Chloroflexus aurantiacus J-10-fl: one gene and its partner. The protein of the gene in region 1 interacts with the protein of each later gene in a pairwise test. Links are inferred from orthologs where the notes say so. Each region holds a gene or a part of one and is shown on either strand. Other genes may lie near its edges. The genes, in order: sucD and sucC.

What was found.
Region 2: the proteins of sucD (region 1) and sucC interact in binary tests that used the Escherichia coli proteins (3 or more experiments, as listed by UniProt). The link is inferred for Chloroflexus aurantiacus J-10-fl from one-to-one orthologs.

The regions. Positions count from the first base shown.
Region 1 is NC_010175.1:942,087-953,508, forward strand. The notes cover bases 3,174-6,119. They hold sucD (succinate--CoA ligase subunit alpha), read left to right. Parts: upstream 3,174-4,175; coding sequence 4,176-5,063; downstream 5,064-6,119. Other genes in these bases: CAUR_RS03635 (sugar kinase), read right to left, coding at 3,174-3,213; deoC (deoxyribose-phosphate aldolase), read left to right, coding at 3,336-4,127; CAUR_RS03650 (GAF domain-containing sensor histidine kinase), read right to left, coding at 5,337-6,119. Also shown: aroF (3-deoxy-7-phosphoheptulonate synthase), read left to right, coding at 1-885; CAUR_RS03630 (FtsW/RodA/SpoVE family cell cycle protein), read left to right, coding at 1,136-2,260; more of CAUR_RS03635, read right to left, coding at 2,311-3,173; more of CAUR_RS03650, read right to left, coding at 6,120-6,974; CAUR_RS03655 (Rieske (2Fe-2S) protein), read left to right, coding at 7,104-7,427; CAUR_RS03660 (alpha-amylase family glycosyl hydrolase), read left to right, coding at 7,765-11,422. UniProt on the Escherichia coli protein: Succinyl-CoA synthetase functions in the citric acid cycle (TCA), coupling the hydrolysis of succinyl-CoA to the synthesis of either ATP or GTP and thus represents the only step of substrate-level phosphorylation in the TCA.
Region 2 is NC_010175.1:1,555,325-1,566,770, reverse strand. What follows is about bases 3,947-6,916. They hold sucC (ADP-forming succinate--CoA ligase subunit beta), read left to right. Parts: upstream 3,947-4,845; coding sequence 4,846-5,988; downstream 5,989-6,916. Other genes in these bases: gmd (GDP-mannose 4,6-dehydratase), read left to right, coding at 6,563-6,916; CAUR_RS05865 (helix-turn-helix domain-containing protein), read right to left, coding at 5,983-6,435; CAUR_RS05875 (CTP synthase), read left to right, coding at 3,947-4,222. In the rest of the region: CAUR_RS05890 (MBL fold metallo-hydrolase), read left to right, coding at 1-297; CAUR_RS05885 (regulatory protein RecX), read left to right, coding at 794-1,471; CAUR_RS05880 (MBL fold metallo-hydrolase), read left to right, coding at 1,702-2,373; more of CAUR_RS05875, read left to right, coding at 2,582-3,946; more of gmd, read left to right, coding at 6,917-7,537; CAUR_RS05855 (hypothetical protein), read left to right, coding at 7,534-7,737; CAUR_RS05850 (site-2 protease family protein), read left to right, coding at 8,281-9,375; CAUR_RS21480 (hypothetical protein), read left to right, coding at 9,398-9,637; CAUR_RS05845 (fumarylacetoacetate hydrolase family protein), read left to right, coding at 9,634-10,260; fabF (beta-ketoacyl-ACP synthase II), read left to right, coding at 10,444-11,446. UniProt on the Escherichia coli protein: Succinyl-CoA synthetase functions in the citric acid cycle (TCA), coupling the hydrolysis of succinyl-CoA to the synthesis of either ATP or GTP and thus represents the only step of substrate-level phosphorylation in the TCA.

The DNA of each region.
Region 1 (11,422 bases):
TTACAACGGTTGCCCGGCGTGAGTCAATTGATCCGGGTCACAGCACCCTACAAACGGGTGAGCCGGGAATTCAAAGAGCTGGACACCGTTGTCGACGTTGGTGGCATTCCCATCGGTGGATCGGGCATTACCATCATTGCCGGGCCATGTACGGTCGAAAGCCGCGAACAGACCTTCAATGTAGCAAGAGCGGTACAGGCCGCCGGTGCAGTCATCCTCCGTGGTGGGGCCTATAAACCGCGCACCTCACCCTATTCCTTTCAGGGATTGGGGGAGGCCGGCTTACAAATTCTGGCTGAAGCACGGGCGTTAACCGGGATGCCGGTGGTCACGGAAGTGATGGACACCGAGACACTACCGCTCGTCGTGCAGTATGCCGACATGCTGCAAATCGGTGCGCGCAATATGCAAAACTACTCGCTGTTGCGGGCAGTTGGGCGTACCCGCCACCCGGTACTACTCAAACGCGGCTTTGCGGCTACCGTGAAGGATTTGTTGCTGGCGGCAGAGTATATTCTGGCCGAAGGTAACCCAAACGTTGTTTTGTGTGAACGAGGTATTCGCACGTTCGATGACAGTCTGCGCTTTACCCTTGATCTGGGAGCGGTGCCCTTGATCAAGCAGCTTTCGCACCTACCGGTCATTGTTGATCCGTCGCATGCCAGTGGTCGGGCCGACATGGTGATTCCGATGGCGCGAGCTGCCATTGCTGCCGGCGCTGATGGTTTGATCATTGAGGTGCATGACAATCCAGCTTTTGCCGTTTGCGACGGGACACAGTCACTGGTGCCTGAGAGTTTTGCCGATCTGATGAAGCAATTGCATCGGGTAGCAGCAGCCATCGAGCGACCTCTGGTGCGTTGTGACGTAGCTCAGACAAAGTAGCAGTTGTTTCATAGCGCGCTGATATAGGCTTCTGCTCGTGCACAATAGACACACCTGACAATTAATAGCAGTCTAACCATCCGGGCAAAGTCCGGCAGGTGCCATGTGCATCCAAATATAGAGCACGACAGGCGCGGAAGCATGGCTTCCCAACGCCAGACATCTGACACATGGATACTGAGCACGGCAGAGATACAATACCAGCAGAGTTGTTCACGACCTGGACAACAACGACATAACGAGGTACCCAGTGGAAACGCGGCGCTGGCGGGATCTGGATTGGGGCATTTTGGTCAGTGTAGCTGTCCTGCTGATTATTGGCAGCCTGGCACTCCACAGTGCAACCCTGAATGCAGTGGCCGGTAATGGCTTACCATTACGTCCGGTCTTCGGACGTCAAATCGTATATATCGTTGTCGGCCTGATCGCCATGGTCGCCATGATGTCGTTTGATTACCGCTTGCTTTCCAGCCTGGCGCGCCCACTCTACGTCAGCACAATACTACTACTGGGTGCGGTATTGGTAATCGGCCGCGTAAGTGAAGGTGCGCAGAGCTGGATTGCCATCGGTGAACGAACGTTTCAACCTGCTGAACTGGGCAAACTCGTGCTCATCATTGCGCTGGCCACGTACTGGCAGCACTACGCTGATCGTGGTGGAAGCTGGCTGGTGCAGATAGGTGGATTATTGATCGCCGGTGTACCAATGGCGTTGATCTTTATCCAGCCCGACCTGGGCACAACGCTGGTTCTGGCCGGCATCTGGCTGACGATGGCGTGGGGTGGTGGCATGCGGTTGGTCCAGTTGATCACCCTGTTCATTGCCGCCATCCCACTCGCATGGATCGCGTGGCACTACGTGCTCGATACCTATCAGCAAGTTCGGCTCAGTACATTCTACTACTTGCTCACTAATCCGGCGGCTGTTGATTTTAATGCCGCTTATAACGTCATTCAGGCACTCAATGCAATCAGTTCCGGCGGTCTGACCGGCACCGGCCTCACCCGTGGCCTGTTCAGTCAGGGCAATTACGTGCCGGTGCAGCACACCGACTTCATCTTCGCTGTTATCGGCGAAGAATTAGGGTTTATCGGTGGTGTGGTGCTGATCATCTTTCAGGCGGTCGTACTCTGGCAGACCCTCTCTATTGCTGGCAAAGCGCGTGATCAGTTTGGCCGATTGATAGCGCTCGGTATTTTCGGGATGCTCTTCAGTCACACCGTCATCAACATTGGCATGAACATGAGTCTCCTGCCGGTAACCGGTCTGCCATTGCCGTTCGTCTCGGCGGGAGGCAGCTTTATGGTGACCACCCTGATCGCCATTGGCCTGTTACAAAGTATCAGTCTTCGCCACCGACATATTGCTTTCTGATGCAGTTTTACCGATTGTCTGATCTCACCATACACATTAACCGTATCTTGCTACTGCGCAGTGGTAGTGCGAACCAAGGCCTCAACCTCGGCGAGCGATGGTAACGCAGTTCGACCACCGAGTCCGCGTGTCTTGAGCGCAGCCGCTGCGCTGGCGAAGCGTAAGGCTGCCGGCAATGGATCATTGCGCAACAACGCGAACAGTAAGGCACCGTGAAAGACATCACCACAACCGGTTGTGTCCACCGGCGTAGTGGGAAAGGCCGGCGTGTGAATGAGTTCACCATTGTGACAGGCCCAGCTACCGGCTTCACCGGCGGTAACGACAACCAGTGTACGATACCGTTCAGCCAATGCCTGAGTTGCCATTACTATGTCGGAAAGGCCGGTGACTGCACGGGCAAAATTGGCAGAGACGACAATATCATCACAGAGTGGTAGTAATTCCAGCACTGTTGGATTGACCCGCTCGGCATCAATCATTATTCGTCCTCCAGCAGCCCGTACCTGACGAGCCGCAGAGAGAGCCGCCGGTAGGTGAGAGTCAATCAACAACGCACGGGTTTGTCCTGCCAGTTCGGCAGGAAATGAGAGATCGGCAAACACCGTCGGCTCGTTGTACCACCATACCGTTCGCCGATCACTCCCGGGTTCGGCCAACACGAACGCAATATGCGAAGAGCCACGACCGGTCACAACGAACGAGGTGTCAACCCCGAATCTGGTCAACTCGGCCTTGATCGCCATACCGTAGTGATCATCGCCAACAGCACTGACCAGCGCTACCTGAGCACCGAAACGGGCCATGGTCGCCAGCGCAGTCGCGACCGGCCCACCACCCATCTCCGTATATCCGGCAAGCGGTTGCTTCTGACCTAACACCGGTGACGTTGCAGTCACGCCGACAAGATCCCAACTGGCAATTCCCACGCCGATAGCATCAAATCGCGTCATACCCTCTCCTCTGCGAGCACATGCCTATCATTGCTGTTCAGCAAGCAGCTTGCGCGGCTATGCTACAATAGCATCGTGAATGATGTCAGAACCTGGCGCCAGTCGTCAAGAGGAGCCTCGTCGTGGAAGATCTAATCGCACAGGTGCGGTCACACATAGATGCCCTGGTTGGATTACCGGTTGGTACACCCCTGGCGCATCCACCAGTCCCACCTGCTTCAGATACCCCTATTGCCAGTTTTATCGACCATACACTGCTCAAGCCTGAAGCGACAGTTGATCAGATTGACCGGCTGTGCAGCGAGGCCGAGCGTTACCGGTTCGCCAGTGTTTGTGTCAATCCGCGTTATGTTGAACGTTGTGCGCGTGCGCTCAGCGGTTCGGCAGTGCGGGTCTGCACGGTGATAGGCTTCCCGCTCGGAGCCACCACAACAAAAGTGAAGGTCTTCGAGACAGTACAGGCTATCGGGCATGGGGCACGTGAAGTAGACATGGTGCTGGCGATTGGGGCACTTCGCGGACGTGAATATCACGCTGTGGTTGATGATATTCGGGCTGTTACCGATGCTGCCCATGCCAGTGGCGTATTAGTAAAAGTTATTCTGGAAACTGGCCTGTTGACCGATTTTGAGAAGGTGATGGCCTGTATGCTGGCAGTACGGGCGGGTGCCGACTTTGTGAAAACCAGCACCGGTTTCGGGCCGGGTGGGGCGACCGTTGCCGATATTCGCCTCATGCGGGCAGCGGTAGGGCCGACCATTGGCGTCAAAGCATCAGGTGGCGTGCGTTCACTGGCAATGGCCCAGGAACTGATCGCAGCCGGGGCAACCCGAATCGGCACGTCGGCAGGTGTTGCCATTGTGCAGGAGGCTGAAGGCACAAACCTTGAACCGCGAAATAGCGACACGTATTAAGATAAAGCATATCGCATCGTATATCTGTACTTTATTAAGGAGGAACGAGTGAGCATTCTGATCGATGCCAACACCCGACTGTTGGTACAGGGAATTACCGGTAAAGAGGGTGAATTTCACACCCGCCAGATGATCGAGTATGGGACAAATGTCGTTGCCGGCGTCGTCCCCGGACGTGGTGGTCAGAAGGCGATTGATGGCCGAGTGCCTGTCTTCAATACAGTAGCGGAAGCAGTCGCTGCAACCGGCGCCAACACTGCGGTTATCTATGTGCCTGCACCCTTTGCGCCCGATGCCATTCGCGAGTCGGCAGCCGCCCGTATTCCGCTCATCGTGTGTATTACCGAGGGCATCCCGGCACTCGATATGGTCAGTACCTACGCCTTTGTGCAAGAGTGCGGCGTGCGCCTGATCGGGCCGAACTGTCCCGGCTTGCTTACGCCAGGAGCAGCCAAAGTGGGCATCATTCCCGGTAACATCGCGATGCCCGGCCCGGTTGGGATCGTGAGCAAATCGGGTACCCTGACCTATGAAGCGGTTGATGCGCTCACCCGGCTGGGCATTGGGCAGAGCACTATCGTCGGCATTGGCGGCGATCCGATTATCGGGACAAATTTCATTGATGTATTAAGCATGTTTGAGGCTGATCCACAAACTGAGGCGATTGTTCTGATTGGCGAAATTGGTGGTACCGCCGAACAAGAGGCCGCCGCTTACATTAAGGCCCATGTGACGAAGCCAGTGGTAGGCTTCATTGCGGGCCAGACAGCGCCGCCCGGTAAACGCATGGGACACGCCGGTGCGATCATCAGCGGTGGCGAAGGAACCGCCCAGGAAAAGATCGCCGCGCTGGAAAGTGTTGGGGTGCGCGTTGCCCGGATGCCAACCGATATTGCCGGCCTGGTTAAAGAGGCGCTTAGCGCCCGTGCCGGGTAGGCTGGGTGATAGTAGTACGACGCACGGGAAGAGGGTGGGTTAGAAATCCACCCTCTTCATCTTTGATCGGCCAGATAATTGTGATCAGCAAGGGTGAGCGTCGGATCACGGGGTATGAACCCTGCGACACTAGACTTGATAGGAGAGATGCCCGACTCAGGTCGTGGTTGAGCTGTGTCGGGTAGACGGCAACCAAACTCAACCTGCGCAGGTCTTGGCGGATGACCGGGATGCAGGCAAGGCGAGCGTCGTCTGTCGCGGCCAAACCCTGCATCAACGCGCTTGACTCAGTGGAATACGCAATTCAACCGTTGTCCCCTGACCGATCTCACTACGAATACGCAGATCGGCACCAATCAGACGTGCCCGTTCTTTCATATTCAACAGGCCGAGACTACCGCGATTCACATAGCCACTTTCCACCGCAGCAACATTGAAGCCCCGCCCGCGATCACGCACACTGGCTACAAAGTGATCCTCTTCAACATACAAATAGATAGTGATCGTATCACTGTGCGCGTGCTTGCGGGCATTATTCACCGCCTCTTGCAAAATAATGAAGACGGCTGCTTCAACTTCGGGTGACAGGCGTGGCACCTGAGCCGGTGCTTCCAGGCGCAACTTCGTATCACTACCAGATGGATCGCGCCAACGTTCAACGTACTGTTGCAATGTTGCCAGCAGACCCTGCGTTTCGAGGCCGAGAGGACGCAACTCGAACAGTAACGTGCGAATGTCGTGGGTCGTTTTTTGCACCAGTTCAGCCAGGGTATCGAGTTCAGCCGGAACTCGTTCAGGCATGGCCTTGAACAGACGCTTAATGAACTCAATATTCATCGCGATTGCCGCGATACTCTGAGTGGGGCCATCGTGCAAATCGCGCGCAATAGCGTGGCGTACCTCGGCCTCTTTCAGCAACAGCCGGTCACGCTCTTCCTTCAGCCGTTGATAGAGGCGGGCATTCTCGATAGCAATGGCCGCCTGAGCCGCCAGCGTTGTCAGCAATTGCATATCCTGATCGGTGAACGGCTGACCGTTCGCCTTATTCAACAACTGCATGGCACCGATCACCCGATCCTTCACCCGCATCGGCACACACACTATCGAGCGGGTGACAAAATCGGCTTCACGGCTAATCGCATCGTACCAGCGCGGATCGTGTTCGACATCATTCACAATCTGACCAACGCCATGCGTCACCACCCAACCGGCAATCCCACGATCAGCCGGCATCCGATACTGACGCTGCTCGCCGGGAATTTCGAGGACTAACTCATTCGTCTCTTCATCGAGAATAAAGATTGAGCAGCGCTCGGCCCCAACAACTTTGGGGGCGCGTAACTTAATATCGTTCAGCAGACTGGCGAGATCGAGATTCACTGCCAGTGACTGGCCGATCTCGTAGAGTAGATGCAGCTCGCGTAAATCCCGCTCGGCCCGGCGCAACATGGCCAGCTTATCGGCTTCACCACCAATTGCCCGCACCAGCAGCACAAGCAACTCCTCATCCAGGGGTGGATGCCCCCCCGACTGCTGATTGTTACGGCTGACCACCAGGTGCAGCAGTCCCACACCCTGCCCGCCGCTCTGTAATGGCAACTCGATAAGGTCACGCCCCTCGTCAATCGAATACGAGCCGACAATCGGTTCGCCATTATCGTCACGACGGGTGAAGCCATCGCGCGCCTGCTCGATCAACAACAACGTTTCAGCATCGAGTTTGCCGTGCATCACCTTCGTCGTTTCACCGTATGGCGAAACGTAGAGCAATGCACCGGCCTGAGCCGGCCAGAAAGCGATCAGGCGATCAAGCGATGCCTGCAAGAGATCAGCCACTTCGTGGTGACCGCCGGCAATAAGCAGTTGACTGAGCGTTTCCAGTTGGCGCTGATTGATCGCAAGCGGCGGCATAAGGCACCTCGAATTGTGGCAAGAGTTTCCGATCCAGTAATATGTATAATGCGTATTATAACGTATGAGGGCGTATATTGTAATGGTACTGTAATCATAAATACCTCGCCTGTCAATGGAGTAGCGCCTGTGGAACGGTTTAAAATTTGTCATCGTCACGAATTACTACCAGGTCAGATGCGATACGTTGAGATTGATGGACTGCCAATCGGGATCGCCAATGTTGGTGGTGACATCTACGCCTTTAGCGACAGTTGCCGACACGAAGGTGGCCCACTCTCGGCGGGGGTATTGATTGATCACACCGTCACATGTCCCTGGCACGGATGGACATACGATGTGCGTACCGGCAAGAGTATCGTGCCACCGGTGGGGCTACGTATCGCTACCTACCCGGTTGAGATCATCAATGACGAGATCTATGTGCTGATTGACTGGCCATCGTCTCAATGAGCCAGAGCACATTCGTTGGTAACGCACCGCATCCCCGTTCCCTACCTCATCGGCCTGGAACCTCGCCGGCAAGTGCATGTTGCATCTACATACCTGAAACATCCTCTTGACAAACGTGCCGGTAGTCTCATATAATAAATTGCACAAGCATCTATTTCATACAAAACTATTTTGAGTAAAACAAAAATCGCCGCGCCCTTCCCAGCTCCGTAGCGCCCAACGTGCGGCCAGTGCAATGACGCCGCTTCACGGCATCCCCGACCGGATGCCGCTGTGTTGAGAGAGCACTATTCGTGCAAAGGAGCTTTGTGTAAGACCGCGCATGTTTCTCCGCCTGATGCACCTCATCCTTGCGATTGGGGTGCTCTTTGGTGCAACGATTGCACCACTCTCCTCGGTTGCGTTCGCCGATCACACGCCATTACCAGCGTCAGTTAACCTGGCAGGTGATTTACAGTCGGAAGCGACCGGCGGCGCCTGTGGCGATTGGGATCCGGGATGTGCCGCAGCGGCCTTCAGCGCTCAGGGTAACGGTGTCTATCTGTTCGTCTCGCAGACGATTCCAGCAGGGAGCTACGAATACAAGATCGCAATGGGGAGCTGGGCTGAAAACTATGGGGCTAATTTTCAGCAGAATGGCCCCAACATCCCGGTGACGCTCGGCAGTGCACAGAGTGTACGGTTCTACTACGATCACAAAACCCATTATATCGCCGACAGCGTGCGTAACACTATCTACACCGTACCGGGTAACTTCAACGACGAGATCGGGTGCAGTGGTGACTGGCAACCAGATTGTCTGCGCACGTTCATGAGTGATGTTGATGGTGATGGTGTCTTTACATTTGCCACTGACGCCATTCCACCCGGCAATTATGAGTTCAAGATTGCCACAAATGAGAGCTGGGCAAACCCAAATTATGGCGCATTTGGGAACAATGTTCCCTTTACAGTTACCGGCCCGGCAACCGTCATTTTTAGCTTCAATACGGCAACTACGTATGTTGGTGTGGAAGTACGTAGTGCACTCCCGCAGCCTGACAACAATGTGGAGTGGGACGGCGTTTACCACAACTCGCGCGATCCTCTTTATCGCACGCCGGGAGGTGCTGTACCTGCCGGTACACCGGTGACAATTCGGCTCCGCACCTTCCACAATGATGTCACGGCGGTAACCCTGCGGGTGTACGATGTCAATGCCGGGGCACAGCGGTTCATTCCGATGAGTGTCGTCGCTGCCAATACCGACTGTTACGGCGATTATGGGCCACGTCGGTGCGATTTCTGGGCGGCTACGCTGAATGAGGCGCAACCGAACAACCTCTGGTACCGCTTTATTGTCACCGATGGCAGTGATACCGACTATTACGCCGATAACACCGCAGCGCTCGATGGCGGCAGCGGACGTATGACGGATGATGTCGTTGACTTCAGTTATGCCTTGATGTTCTACGATCCGGCATTCACCTCGCCAAACTGGGCACGAACGGCAGTCATCTACCAGATTTTCCCTGATCGTTTTCGCAATGGCGATCCGCATAACGATCCGCAAGACGGTGACATCCGGTACGATGATCCGGTGATTACGTTGGGTTGGGGTGAATTACCTGAAGGCTATTGCCGTCACTATGCCGACGCAACCACCAATTGTCCGTGGCGGTTTGACACGACCCCACCGGCCTGGAGTCCAACTATCGAAGGGCCACGGGGACGTGATTACTACGGCGGTGATTTGGCCGGCGTGATCGAGCAACTTGACTACCTCCAGCAATTGGGCATCACGACCATCTACTTCAATCCCATCTTTGCCGCCGGATCGAACCATCGCTACGATACCCGTGATTACTATCGCATCGATCCCTATCTTGGCAATAACGGCACCTTTGCGCACCTGGTTCAGGAGGCGCGGCGGCGTGGGATGCGAGTGATCCTCGATAGCGTCTTCAATCACATGTCGTCGGATAGCCCCTTCTTCGACCGCTATAGCCATTACACGACCCTGGGTGCCTGCGAGTCACTGGCCTCGCCATATCGCACCTGGTTCAACTTCCGCACGAATAATGTTCCGTGTACGAGCGACGATTATGTCGGCTGGTTTGGCTTCGACTCCATCCCCGAAATCAACAAATCAAACCCGGATGTGCAGAGCTACTTCTTAACCGGAGCCAACAGTGTGACACGCTTCTGGCTACGACGCGGTGCCGCCGGTTGGCGCCTGGATGTGATGGGAGATGCCAGCTTCCCGGCAGGCTATTGGGAGACATTCCGCACCGTCGTGCGCCAGACCAAACGAGACGGTCTGATTATTGGTGAGTTGTGGCAGAAGGACTCAACATTGCTGCGCCACCTCCGTGGGCAGACTGCCGATACAACGATGAACTACCGTCTGCGTGATGCGGTGATCGGCTTGCTCCTGCCTGGGGGAACGTTTGACAGCAAAGGGTTTGGTGACAGTGGCCGGGTCATCAGTCCATCAGAATTCTTGAGTCGACTGGCCTCGATCCGTGAAGACTACCCGGATGCAGCCTACTACACGCTCATGAATCTGCTCGGCAGCCACGATACGGAGCGGATTCTGTGGACGCTTACGCCTGGACAGGAGACACGCGCCGATAAGGAATTCAATGCCGCTAATCTGGCAGAAGGTAAGCGGCGTGTCCAACTGGCCTCTCTGATCCAATTCACCGTACCCGGTGCACCGACCGTGTATTACGGCGATGAAGTAGGAGTCACCGGCGATGATGATCCAGATGACCGCCGCACCTATCCCTGGCCTGATCAGGGTGGTACACCCGACACCAACCTTCTGAACCATTACCGCAGCCTGACCGAGCTGCGCAACCGTTATCCGGTGCTGGCGAAGGGTGATTTCACACCGCTGCTGGCCGACGATGCCGCAGGCGTTGTGGCCTATGGTCGAAAGTATCGCAATAAAGCCGCGTTGGTGCTGATCAATCGCAGCTCAACAACGCAGACGATCACGGTACCCGTACAGGGCTTTCTGCCCAATGGGGTAGAACTCTGCGCGCTGTTTACCGTTGGCAATCAGCTCGACGAGACGGTACAGGTCGTGAACGGGAGCATCCAGATCACGCTGAACCCGCTGAGCGGTACGGTGCTGATCAGCGAGCCGGGAGCCGATCTCACGCCACCGGCGGCCCCCACCAACCTCCAGGTCACCGAAGAGGGTGATCGGTCGGTAAGCCTGAGCTGGCAGCGGCCCAGTGGTGGAGCACAGGCGTACAACATCTACCGCAGCCCGGTTAGTGGCGGTGGTTGGGTCAAGGTCAATACTGCGCCGGTAAGCGGTCTGAGCTTTACCGACACCACGGTAGAGAACGGGCGAACCTACTACTTCGTTGTCCGTGCGCTTGACGCCGTCGGGAACGAAGGGCCAGCTTCGGCGGAAGTGAGCGCTCTGCCGCACTACCGGATTGGGTGGGCCAATTTGCAATGGCCACCGGCGATCTCACACACCGTGTCGGCCATCAACACCACCCCGGATATTTACGGGCAGGTCTGGATCGACGGTGTAACCAGTCAGCCCGGCGCGACACCTGGCCTGCGTGCTCAGGTGGGATACGGCCCGCAGGGCAGTGATCCCCGTGGGAGCAACTGGGTGTGGGTGGAGGCTACCTTCAACGTTGATGCCGGCAACAACGACGAATTCAAGGCGCAACTCCAGCCCGAAACGGTTGGCACCTTCGATTACGTCTTCCGCTACAGCACCACCAACGGACGCGACTGGCTCTACGCCGACAGCAGTGGGCCGTTCAGTGGCTTACCGCCACAACCAGGCGTACTCACCGTTCTTTCCAGTGGTGACACAACACCGCCGGCAGTCCCAACCGGCCTGCAAGTGATCAGCGCGTCCCCGGCAGGAATCGTCTTGAGCTGGAATGCCGTCGGTGATGCCTATGCCTACGAAGTACGCCGTATCGATGGCAACGGCAATGAACTCATCTTTGCCCGTACAACTGCAACCACCTTCACCG
Region 2 (11,446 bases), 610 kb from region 1 along the record:
CGCTCGACAATTGCCATGTTGCGAACCCTCAACCTGCCACGGATCTATCTCACACACTACGGGCCACACGATGACGTTACTTATCAGCTTGATCGGGCAGCTCATCGGCTGGATGAACTGGTTGATCTGGTTGAACGGGCACTCGCCGATGGCGATCCCGACGTTGCCGCACTGGCAGCCCGTTGGGTCCCTTACCCTCCAGACGGCCCGGCTGGCGTAGTGGCGCGCAGTTGGACACAGATGAGCGTAGCCGGTCTCATTCGTTACGAATTAAAGCGTCGCCAGGCCACCGGCTAGACCTGTTGCATCCCAAGAGGCCAGTAGATTAAAAACCCCGCTTCACGTCGTGGCAGGCCGGCAGGGTTGGCCTGCCGGCGGGGGTGAAGTCGGCGGGTTAAAACCCTGCCTCAAGTCATTGAAGCCCCTACGGGGCTAGCCTGCCGGCGGGATGGGGAATGCATCCAGCCCCAACGGGGCTTCCACGCTGTCAGGCAGGGCTTCAGCCCGCATGACCCGACGGGTTAACACGAAACTCCCCTGGCATCTATGCATGTCCTTAAACAACCCATACGCTGCTTGCGTTTGCACCTGAAATATAGTACACTTGTTCGGTAACAGGTTCATTCTCCTGTAGAAACCGACGTTGTGCAGAACATGTAAAACGGGATTGACGTATTTTAGCCAAATGACACGACATGGGCGGTGTCGGGCGCACAAGGGGAAGCATCTGGCTGGCGAACCTCTGCGTCGTAGTGGCGGTGTCCGTCTCGTGCGCCAATTCTGACTGTATCGTATGCCTGCTGGAACAATCACTGCAATTCGGCAACAAACGAACGACGCGCAGCGTGTGAATATCTTTATCGACGGTGAGTTTGCGATTGGGATTAGCCTCAATACTCTCACCCGTATGCGCCTGGCGGTTGGCGTGCATCTCGACGATCACGGCTGGCAACAGCTCGTTGCTTGTGAAGAGGCTGATCAGGCGATGCAAAAGGCCCTGCGCCAGCTTGAACGACGACCACGTTCCGTCAATGAAATCTATCGCTATTTGCAACGCAAAGGCTTTCGCGAAGCGATCTGTCAACAGGTCGTTGCCCGGTTACAGGAATTAGGCCTGCTCAATGATGCCGACTTCGCCGAGCGTTGGGTCGCAAACCGGCGTACACTGCGCTATCGAGGTGAACGGGCTTTGCGCGCAGAACTACGCCAGAAAGGGATTGCACCCGAGTTGATCGAGGATGCACTATCCGGCGAGAAAGACGAACTTGGGGAAGCGTTGCGGGCAGAGCAGGCAGCTCGTGCTGTGTTAGCGCGTTACCTCAGGCATACTGACTGGCTGACGTTCCAACGCCGACTGGGTGGATATTTGCTGCGTCGGGGTTTTGCGAGCGATCTGGTGCGTCCACTGCTCCTGCGCCTCTGGCGAGAAGCGCATCCTGCTGACGACATCGATGATGAGGAACCCTATTGAACAGGTCGTGATTGTCCTGACATGCTCATACACGCACGGCGCGAGCGAGTACCCCTTGACCGGCAAGAATTGTGATAAGCGTACCTTTCAGCGTACCGTGAACCTGATTGCAGGGGCAATGTGCAGGATTACTTCGCTTGCAGTTGCAATGACGTTATTTGAGCAAAGGTCGCTGTTTGAGTAGAATACTGTGAGTGAAAAGGATACCAGGACGGTAAGGATTTATCTTTATGGCAGAAGTACAGTTTCTCGGTCATTCCTGTTTTCGATTACGCGGTCGTGATGGCACTATCGTCTGCGATCCCTACCATCGCTCAATCGGCCTCGATATTGGCCGACCCACCGCAACCATTGTGACCGTCAGCCATCACCATCCCGATCACGATAATGCTGCCGCTATCCGCCCGTTGCGCGAGCGCGTGTTCGTGGTTGATGGTCCTGGCGAGTACGAAATCGGTGGTGTCCTGATCACCGGTGTGCGTACCTTCCACGATCAGGTAAAAGGTGCCGAACGTGGGTTTAATACGGTCTACATCATCCATCTGGACGATCTGGTCTTTTGTCACTTGGGCGATCTTGGTCATGAGTTGACAACCGGTCAGCTCGAAGAGATCGGCTCCAATGTTGATGTCCTGTTTGTGCCGGTGGGGGGTGGTGAGACGATTGGGTCAGCACTTGCCAGTAATGTGATCAGCCAGATTGAACCACGGTTTGTGATACCGATGCACTATGCGATGGGGCAAACAAATTTCGATCCTCCCCTGGCGCCCTTGGAGAAGTTCATCAGTGAAATGGGATTGAAAGAGTATACGGCTGAAGACAAGTTTGTGATCAATGCCAACGCACTACCGGCTGACGAAGAACAGACGCGGATTGTCATTTTACGACCGGTGAATGGCTAACGAACGGGTTTTGTTTGTGGTATACTAAGCGATTGAGGTGAAAAACGCTGTCTTGATCAGGGACATATTTGACCGTTCGTATCATCACTAAGCAACGATTGTGAAGCATGCAATCGTCCTGGATACAAGTGAAACGAGTACCGGTGTGGGTCGGTTCAACCCGAAGGTTGACCGACCCACAAATCTTTAAGACGGGGAGTACTGCTCTATGACAAAGTACATTTTTGTGACAGGTGGTGTGGTTTCATCCGTGGGGAAGGGCATTGGTGTCGCCTCCATTGGCCGCCTGCTGAAGAGTCGTGGCCTTTCAGTTTCGGTTATGAAGCTCGATCCGTACCTGAATGTCGATCCGGGTACGATGTCACCGTATCAGCATGGTGAGGTCTTTGTCACGGCTGATGGAGCTGAAACCGATCTCGATTTAGGTCACTATGAACGATTCATCGATGTCAATCTCAGTCGGCTGAGCAACGTCACCACCGGTCAGATCTACTCGGCGGTTATCGCGAAAGAGCGGCGGGGTGATTACCTTGGCGGAACGATTCAGGTTATTCCGCATATCACCAACGAGATCAAGTCGCGGATTGGGTCACTGGCCAGGAGCAGTCAGGCCGATGTAGTGATTGTCGAAATTGGTGGTACAGTTGGCGACATTGAAAGCCTGCCGTTTCTGGAAGCCATCCGCCAAATGCGTAAGGATGTCGGGCGCGACAATATCCTTTACATTCACGTAACGCTACTGCCACATATCAGCACTGGCGAACTTAAGACAAAACCGACCCAACACTCGGTGATGGCGCTGCGCAACGTTGGAATTAGCGCCGACATCATCCTCTGCCGGGCCGACCGTCCGATTGACGATGAGATTCGCGAGAAGATTGCCTTCTTCGCCGACGTGGACGTGCGGGCTGTCATTCCGGTGCCGACGGTCGACTCGATCTACGAAGTACCACTGGTGCTGGAAGATATGGGATTAGGCGATTATCTGGTCGAACGGTTAGGGTTACCGGCTACCCCGCCCGATCTCGAAGAGTGGCGCGCACTCGTTGCCCGCATCCGTCAGGAAAAGCGGCGGGTGCCAATCGCACTGGTCGGCAAATATGTCGAGCTGCACGATGCCTATATCAGTGTCGTTGAGGCACTGCACCACGCCGGTCTCGAACAATCGATTGATATTGACATTCGTTGGATTGCCGCCGAGGAAGTGGAACGGGAAGGGCCGGCGCGCTTGCTGTCGGGAGTGTATGGGATACTGGTGCCGGGTGGTTTCGGCGAACGAGGGATCGAAGGCAAGATTGCGGCTGCTGACTACGCCCGGATTCACGGCATCCCCTATCTGGGTCTTTGTCTGGGGATGCAATGCGCCACCATCGCCTTTGCCCGCCATGTCCTCGGCACCCACGACGTCAACAGCACCGAATTCAACCCCCAGACTGCCCATCCGGTGATTGATCTGATGCCCGATCAGCGCGACATTACCGAAAAGGGTGGCACCATGCGGCTGGGTTTGTACCCATGTGATTTGGTACCGGGGACGCGAGCGCATGCCGCTTATGGCTGCGACCGGGTAGAAGAACGCCATCGCCATCGGTTTGAGTTTAACAATCGCTATCGCAGCGTGCTCGAAGCTGCCGGTCTGGTGATCAGTGGTATCTCACCCGATAAGCGGTTGGTCGAGATCATCGAACTTCGCGACCATCCCTGGTACGTTGCCAGTCAGTTCCATCCCGAATTTCAGTCCCGGCCCGGCAAACCGCACCCGCTCTTCCGCGGCTTTGTAGCGGCAGCCGCGCAGACACTCCTCGCCGGCGAAGCGCGCCAGTTGCCGCTGGTGGAAAGCACGTCGTAGTGCGGAAGCACAGACAGCGGATATGTAGCGTCGGTTTGGAGGTGCGGGAGCATAGCTTCCGCACCTGGTGTGTTTTGTCACACCAGCCTCCTTTGAACGTAGCGCATTGTGGTCTTACGGAGAGAGGCAATGTCGATAAGGCGCGCGTATCCCTGATGAAGAGGGGTAACCACAGATAGTCGCGGATGGTAAATTCGTCCTAATCCGTTGTAGCTTTGGACATCCGTGGTCAATACAAAACAGGCGCTGCTGGTGATCATGGGTGAAAGGCGTTCCGCACTGCTGGTAATGCCGTGGTGGTAATCGCGTTGGCAACAGGAAATCAGGCTCACATCAGGATAGCCAGTGCATTTAAAACATGTGGCTTGGCAACGTTGAAAGAGCATCGGATTACAATCCTCACGAACCATTGAAGTGTCAAAAATTTTGTCGCATCTTTCGACATCTCAACAACTCATGAGATCAAGCAAAGATCAATCTCATGCACATAGTTTGCACAGGCAAAATGTTTGACATCTCGCCGATCCCTGTGATACTATTCCGGCAGTTATATGGTAGATATCCCGTGAGTATAGGCGTTCTCTTCTACCAAAAGATCGTGATGCGGGCAGTGGAGATTTGGCATGAAGTTGCATGAATATCAGGCTCGCGACCTGTTAGCCCGTTTTGGTATTCCGGTGACAGGTGGCGGGGTAGCGGTTACACCGGTGGAAGCACGCACCATCGCCGCAGAGATCGGCGGCCCGGTCGTGGTGAAAGCCCAGGTACATGTTGGTGGACGTGGTAAGGCTGGTGGTGTAAAGCTGGCGCAAACCCCAACTGAGGCCGAGCAGGTTGCCAGACAGATTCTTGGCATGAACATCAAGGGGTTGACGGTGGAGAAGGTATTGGTTGCCGAAGCGGTGAGCTACAAGCGCGAGCTGTACCTTTCGGCCATCCTTGATCGCGGCAGCAAGCGCGTGATGATGATTGCCTCGGCTGAAGGTGGGGTTGAAATTGAAGAAGTAGCGAAGACGAACCCCGACGCCATCATTAAGATTCCGGCCCATCCAACGATGGGTCTGCTCGATTTTCAGGCCCGGGAACTGGCATTTCGCATTGGCTTAAACGATGGCAAGCAAGCGCGTCAGTTCGCACAAATTGCCAGTGCTCTGTATCGAGCTTTTGTTGAGTGTGATGCCTCACTGGTGGAGATCAATCCGTTGGTTGTCAAGGCCGACGGCAGCCTGCTTGCCCTCGACTCGAAAATTCTCCTCGATGAGAGTGCGCTATTCCGCCATCCCGATCTGGCTGCCCTGCACGATCCCTCTGCCGAGCCGGAAGCTGAGCGGCGTGCCCGCGAAGCGGGTATCACCTATATTAAGCTCGATGGCAACATTGGCTGCATGGTCAATGGTGCCGGTCTGGCGATGGCCACCATGGATGTGATTAAGCTGTCAGGTGGCGAGCCGGCCAATTTCCTTGATATTGGTGGTGGTGCCGGCAAAGAGAAGGTCAAAGCCGCTTTACAGATCATTCTCTCTGATCCAAACGTGAAGGCGGTGTTGTTTAATATCTTTGGTGGGATTACGCGGGTCGACGAAGTGGCACGCGGGATTATTGCTGCGCTCGAAGAGGTGCCAACCGATGTGCCGATGGTGGCCCGGCTGGTGGGGACAAATGAAGAAGCCGGACGGGCACTGCTGGCCGAGTCGAAGTTGATCCCTGCGGCAACGCTGGCTGAGGGTGCGCAGAAGGCAGTAGCAGCCGCTCGCGGTGAGTTATAAGTATCGATCAAGATTGCGGCGAGCAGCGGCAAGTAAGTCTAGCTCGCGCCGGTCGGTTGTCTCCTGTGTGAGACGTTCGAGCCGGATACGCCATTCGTCAAGGATGGCCGTTGCTCGCCCGGTCGCAATTGGCCCGACTGCCGCAATCCACTCACAATCACGGGCCAACAGCGCAAGTTGTAGTTCGACTTCAGTATAGCGACAGGTTACAAACGGTAAGCGCTCGGCCCGCGCTGGTGGGTAATCGGTACCGGCAACAAGCTGCAACGGCTCGCGCTTAAATAAACCGGCTAATAGCGTAATGGTACGCTCTCCAGGCACTGATAGCCCCAACTCGATATGCGATACTGCTACTCGCGAAATGGCGAGCCGTTCGGCAAGCTCTTGCTGAGTCCAGCCCAACTCATTGCGGAGGCGGGCAATCCGTTGTCCTATTGGTTCGTTCATACAGGCACATGGTAACTCACTTAGCAGACACACAACTCGTTTCATTGTATAGTAGCACCGTTTGTCGCAGTGCGAGAACGTTTGCTCGTGCTGGTTTTGTGCTGCTAACGTGAGAGGATAACAAAGTATGGCTCCAAAGCGTGCGTTGATCACCGGTATTACTGGTCAAGATGGCAGTTACCTTGCCGAGTTCCTCCTTGCCAGGGGGTATGAGGTGATCGGCATGGTGCGTCGCTCGAGCACCGTCAATTTCGAGCGTATCAGGCATATTCAGGACAAAATCACGCTGGTAAGTGGCGACCTGCTCGATGAAGTGTCGCTGATCCATATCCTGCGCGAGCATCGCCCACACGAGGTGTACAATCTGGCTGCGCAGTCGTTTGTGCAGACATCGTGGCCCCAACCTGTGTTCACCGGCGAAACGACCGCTCTGGGTGTGACCCGCTTACTTGATGCGGTACGGATTGTTGACCCCGAAATCCGCTTTTATCAGGCGTCGAGCAGTGAGATGTTCGGCAAAGTGGTGGAGGTGCCCCAGAAGGAGACGACACCTTTTTATCCGCGAAGCCCCTACGGGGTGGCTAAGGTCTATGGTCACTGGATCACGGTCAACTATCGTGAGAGCTACGGCATGCACGCTACGTCGGGCATTCTGTTCAATCACGAGAGTCCGCGTCGTGGTCTCGAATTTGTGACGCGCAAGATTTCTCATGGCGTGGCGCGAATTAAACTCGGTCTCGATGAAGAACTACGCCTGGGTAATCTTGAAGCGCGGCGGGATTGGGGGTTTGCCGGCGATTACGTGGAGGCAATGTGGCTGATGTTGCAGCAGGATCAGCCAGAAGATTACGTGATCGCTACCGGTGAGACCCATTCGGTTCGTGAGTTTTGTGAACTGGCATTTGGTTATGTTGGTCTTGACTATCGCGATTATGTGGTGATCGATCAGCGCTTTATGCGTCCGGCTGAAGTCGATTTGCTGATCGGTGACGCCAGCAAGGCTCGCCAAAAACTGGGCTGGCAACCACGCACTACGTTCCCTGAACTGGTGCAGATGATGGTTGAGGCTGATCTACAGTTAGTTAAGGAGCAGATGCGATGAATCAAGCTGAGACTCGGTTGATCGAGGAAGGATGGGCAGCATTGGTTGAGCGTCTGGGTCTGGCGAATGCAAGTCGGTTTATTATGTTGCTGGATCGACGCACTGGCGGTGCGCGTCAGCATCTCCAGTCATTGTGGGGGGTGCGACCTCATCCGTCGCACCGTTCGCAACCTCCGGTTGTCAATCATTCTGACTCGTAACTCACCTCGCATCCGGTCTCAATCCGCCGCTCTGCCCGGATATGGGTAGAGCGGTTTTTTTGTTTCATCACCGGAATATGCCAGGTTGCAGTATCGTGTTTCACGCCAGTGTTACCTGCATGTATACCAACTCTTGCTCAACGACAGGCACCGGCATACTCTCTGTGTTAAAGTACAACTGGCGTGCCGCTGTTCATCCCAGCGCCGCAGCGCATCCCACTTTGCGTCACCTGCAGAGGCATCCCTGTTGGTCAGGAATGTACCATGACCCGGTATGCTCCTCGCCCTACTATGCTAGCAGCGTGTAGTTCAGACGATAATCACCTGCGCCCCATGCTGTGCCCACCGCTATGCCAGTGCTGCCCGCATCTTTGCACCAGCGTTGCATCAGTCACCATACCGGTCGTAGGGGCAACGTGCGGGATCGTTGCGATCATCTGACTTGTCAAATAAAATGGCTTCTACATCGAACTGGCAAACAGCGCTGAGGCGCGTCTGTGGTAAGATGAACAGTGACATCATCGCAGCAAAGGACTCATCGCTATGTTTGACTTTGATCCTACGTCTGCACTCCGCATATTGGCCGCCGAAGTGATGCTGGTGCATTCCAGTGAAGAACTGGCAAACGGTGATCAGCGGGCGGTGCGTTGTCGAGGGCAGTTACTACTGGAGGCGCAGGCAGCCCACGATACTATTGTTGCCCGTGCCCAGGCGCTTGGGTATACGCCACTCTTTCAGCACGATCCTATCGGGGCCGCGATTTTGTTTATTCCGACACCGCCGAAGGCTCCGCCGTCGCGACTCTGGTTAGCGGTCTTGCTCTTTGTGCTGACGATTGCCTCGACGATGCTGGTCGGCGGGCAGGAATATATCGAAAGCACCGGTCAGATTGTCTTCAACTGGGGCTACGCTCTGAGTTTTAGTGCGTCGTTGCTGGCAATCCTGCTTGCCCATGAACTCGGCCATTTCATTGTGGCCCGACGTGAGGGCGTGGCCGTCAGTTATCCGTTCTTTATCCCGATGCCGTTCTTTTTACTCGGCACCATGGGTGCCTTCATCGCGATTAAAGACCTCGTTCCGAATCGACGGGCACTGCTGGCAATCGGTATTGCCGGTCCACTCGCCGGATTAGTCGTCGCCATTCCGGTTCTGGCAATTGGGCTGAGCATCTCGGAAGTGAAGCAGGTAGTGCCGCTCCCTGGCAGTTTTACCGAAGGCAATTCATTGCTGTATGCCGCAATGAAGATTCTTATCTTCGGGCGCTTCCTGCCCTCAGGCGGCGAAGATGTCTATCTCCATCCGGTGGCCCTGGCCGGTTGGGCCGGTTTGCTGGTGACCGGTCTGAACCTGCTGCCGGCTGGGCAACTCGACGGTGGTCATATCTTTTTCGCTCTGTTTGGTGCACGAGCGGCACGGATTATGAGCATGATCGTTGCAGTTGCTTTGCTGGGACTGGGATTTCTCTGGTCGGGCTGGTTCATCTGGGCGGTTATGGTCGCGCTGATCGGTCAGCAGCGTAGCCCGTTGCGCAATGAGATTTCGCCGCTTGAGGGGCCATGGCGCTGGCTGGCGTATCTTGGTCTCTTGACGTTTATTCTGGTCTTCACACCGGTTCCGATTACGGTCATGACGCCGTAAGTGTGGGTGATACGGAGGTCACATGAAGCTCTTAACCTATCGGTATGGTGGGGTTGAACGGGTTGGTGCCCTGCGGGGCGATGAGGTGATCGATCTGTCGGCGGTGGCAGCGTCCATGCTCGATCTGATCGATGGTGGGCCAGAGTTACTGGCTGCGGCACAGCAGGTCGTCGCTACGGCGGAAGGAGGGGTGCGCTGGCTGCGGTTGAGTTGCGTGCGCCAATTCCGCGCCCGCGCAAGAACATCATCTGTCTGGGGATGAATTATGCTGCTCATGCGATTGAGTCGTTGCGGGCGAAGGGGTTGCCGGAAAAGCTGCCCGAATACCCCGTCTTCTTCAGTAAGATGCCCACGGCAGTCAATCATCCCAATGCACCGGTACCGTTGATGGCTGATGTCTCGGCGCAGCGCGACTGGGAGGTTGAGCTGGCGGTGATTATCGGGCGGCGTGGGCGGAATATTCCGGCAAGTGCTGCGCTCGATTACGTCTTCGGCTATACCATTATGAATGATGTGAGCGCACGCGATCTTCAGACGCGCCATCAACAGTTTTTCTACAGCAAGAGCCTCGACGGTAGTGCCCCGCTGGGACCGTGGATTGTCACCGCTGATGAAATTCCCGATCCACACGCGCTCGGCATCCGGCTGCGCCTCAATGGCGAGCTGGTACAAAATTCGGTGACGCGCGATATGATCTTTGATATTCCCACCTGTATTGCCACCTTCAGCCGTGGCGTGACGCTCGAACCGGGTGATATTATTGCGACCGGTACACCTTCGGGGGTCGGCATGGGCATGACGCCACAACGCTGGTTGAAGGTAGGCGATGTGATGGAGGCCGAGATTGATGGGATTGGGGTGCTGAAGAATGTTGTAAGTGAGTAGACCAGGTTGCCCCTATTCCATATCCACGGCAGACGAATGCACAGAGCATTTTTCTGTGCATTCGTGCTTTAAAACCTACGTACCCGGCATAGTTCAGCCATCAGGCAATTGTCGTCAGATAGTGAGCAACATGATATAATGCGCGCCGATGTTAGTAGTTACATACAACACTAAGGAGTAATCATGGATCGACGGGTGGTGGTGACCGGAATGGGGGCAATCAGCCCACTTGGTCTCAGCGTAGCCGAACTCTGGCAGGGGATCGTCGCAGCGCGGAGCGGCGTCGGTCCGATCACATTGTTCGATTCGACCGGTTTTGATACCCGGTTTGCCGCTGAGGTGAAGGGCTTCGATCCCACGAATTATATGGATCGCAAAGAGGCGCGACGCACCGACCGCTTCGTGCAGTTTGCGGTGGCTGCGACCAGAGAAGCGTTACGCGATGCCGAGCTTGAGATCACGCCCGCCAATCGTGATGAGATCGGGGTCTTTATTGCCAGTGGGATCGGTGGCATTGGCACCCTCTCGGAGCAGTTAGACGTTCTGCGCAGTCGCGGGCCGGGGCGGATCAGTCCCTTCCTCATTCCGGCGATGATCACCAATCTGGCCGCCGGTCAGGTTTCCATTGTCACCGGTGCCCGTGGGCCGAGCTACTGTGTGACATCGGCCTGTGCGAGTTCAGCCCACGCCATCGGCGAGGCGGCAGAGACCATTCGCCGTGGATGGGCAAAGGCGATCATTGTTGGTGGCAGTGAAGCCAGCATTACCCCTATTGGCGTCGCCGGCTTCAATGCGATGCGTGCCCTCTCGACGCGCAACGAAGACTATGCCCACGCCTCACGACCATTTGACGCCGAGCGTGATGGGTTTGTGATGGGTGAGGGTGCAGCGGTACTCATCCTCGAAGACCTTGAATTCGCTCTTGCCCGTGGTGCGCGTATTTTAGCCGAGGTGGTGGGGTATGGTGCAACATCTGATGCCTACCATATCTCGAATCTGGCCGAGGATGGCGAAGGTGTCGCACGGGCGATTCGGTTGGCCCTGCAGCGGGGTGCTCTGGCACCAGAGGATGTGGATTATATCAATGCGCACGCCACCTCAACTCCGGCTGGTGACCCGGTTGAGACAACCGCTATCAAGCAGGTCTTCGGCGGACGCGAGAAATCACCGCCGGTGAGTGCCAGCA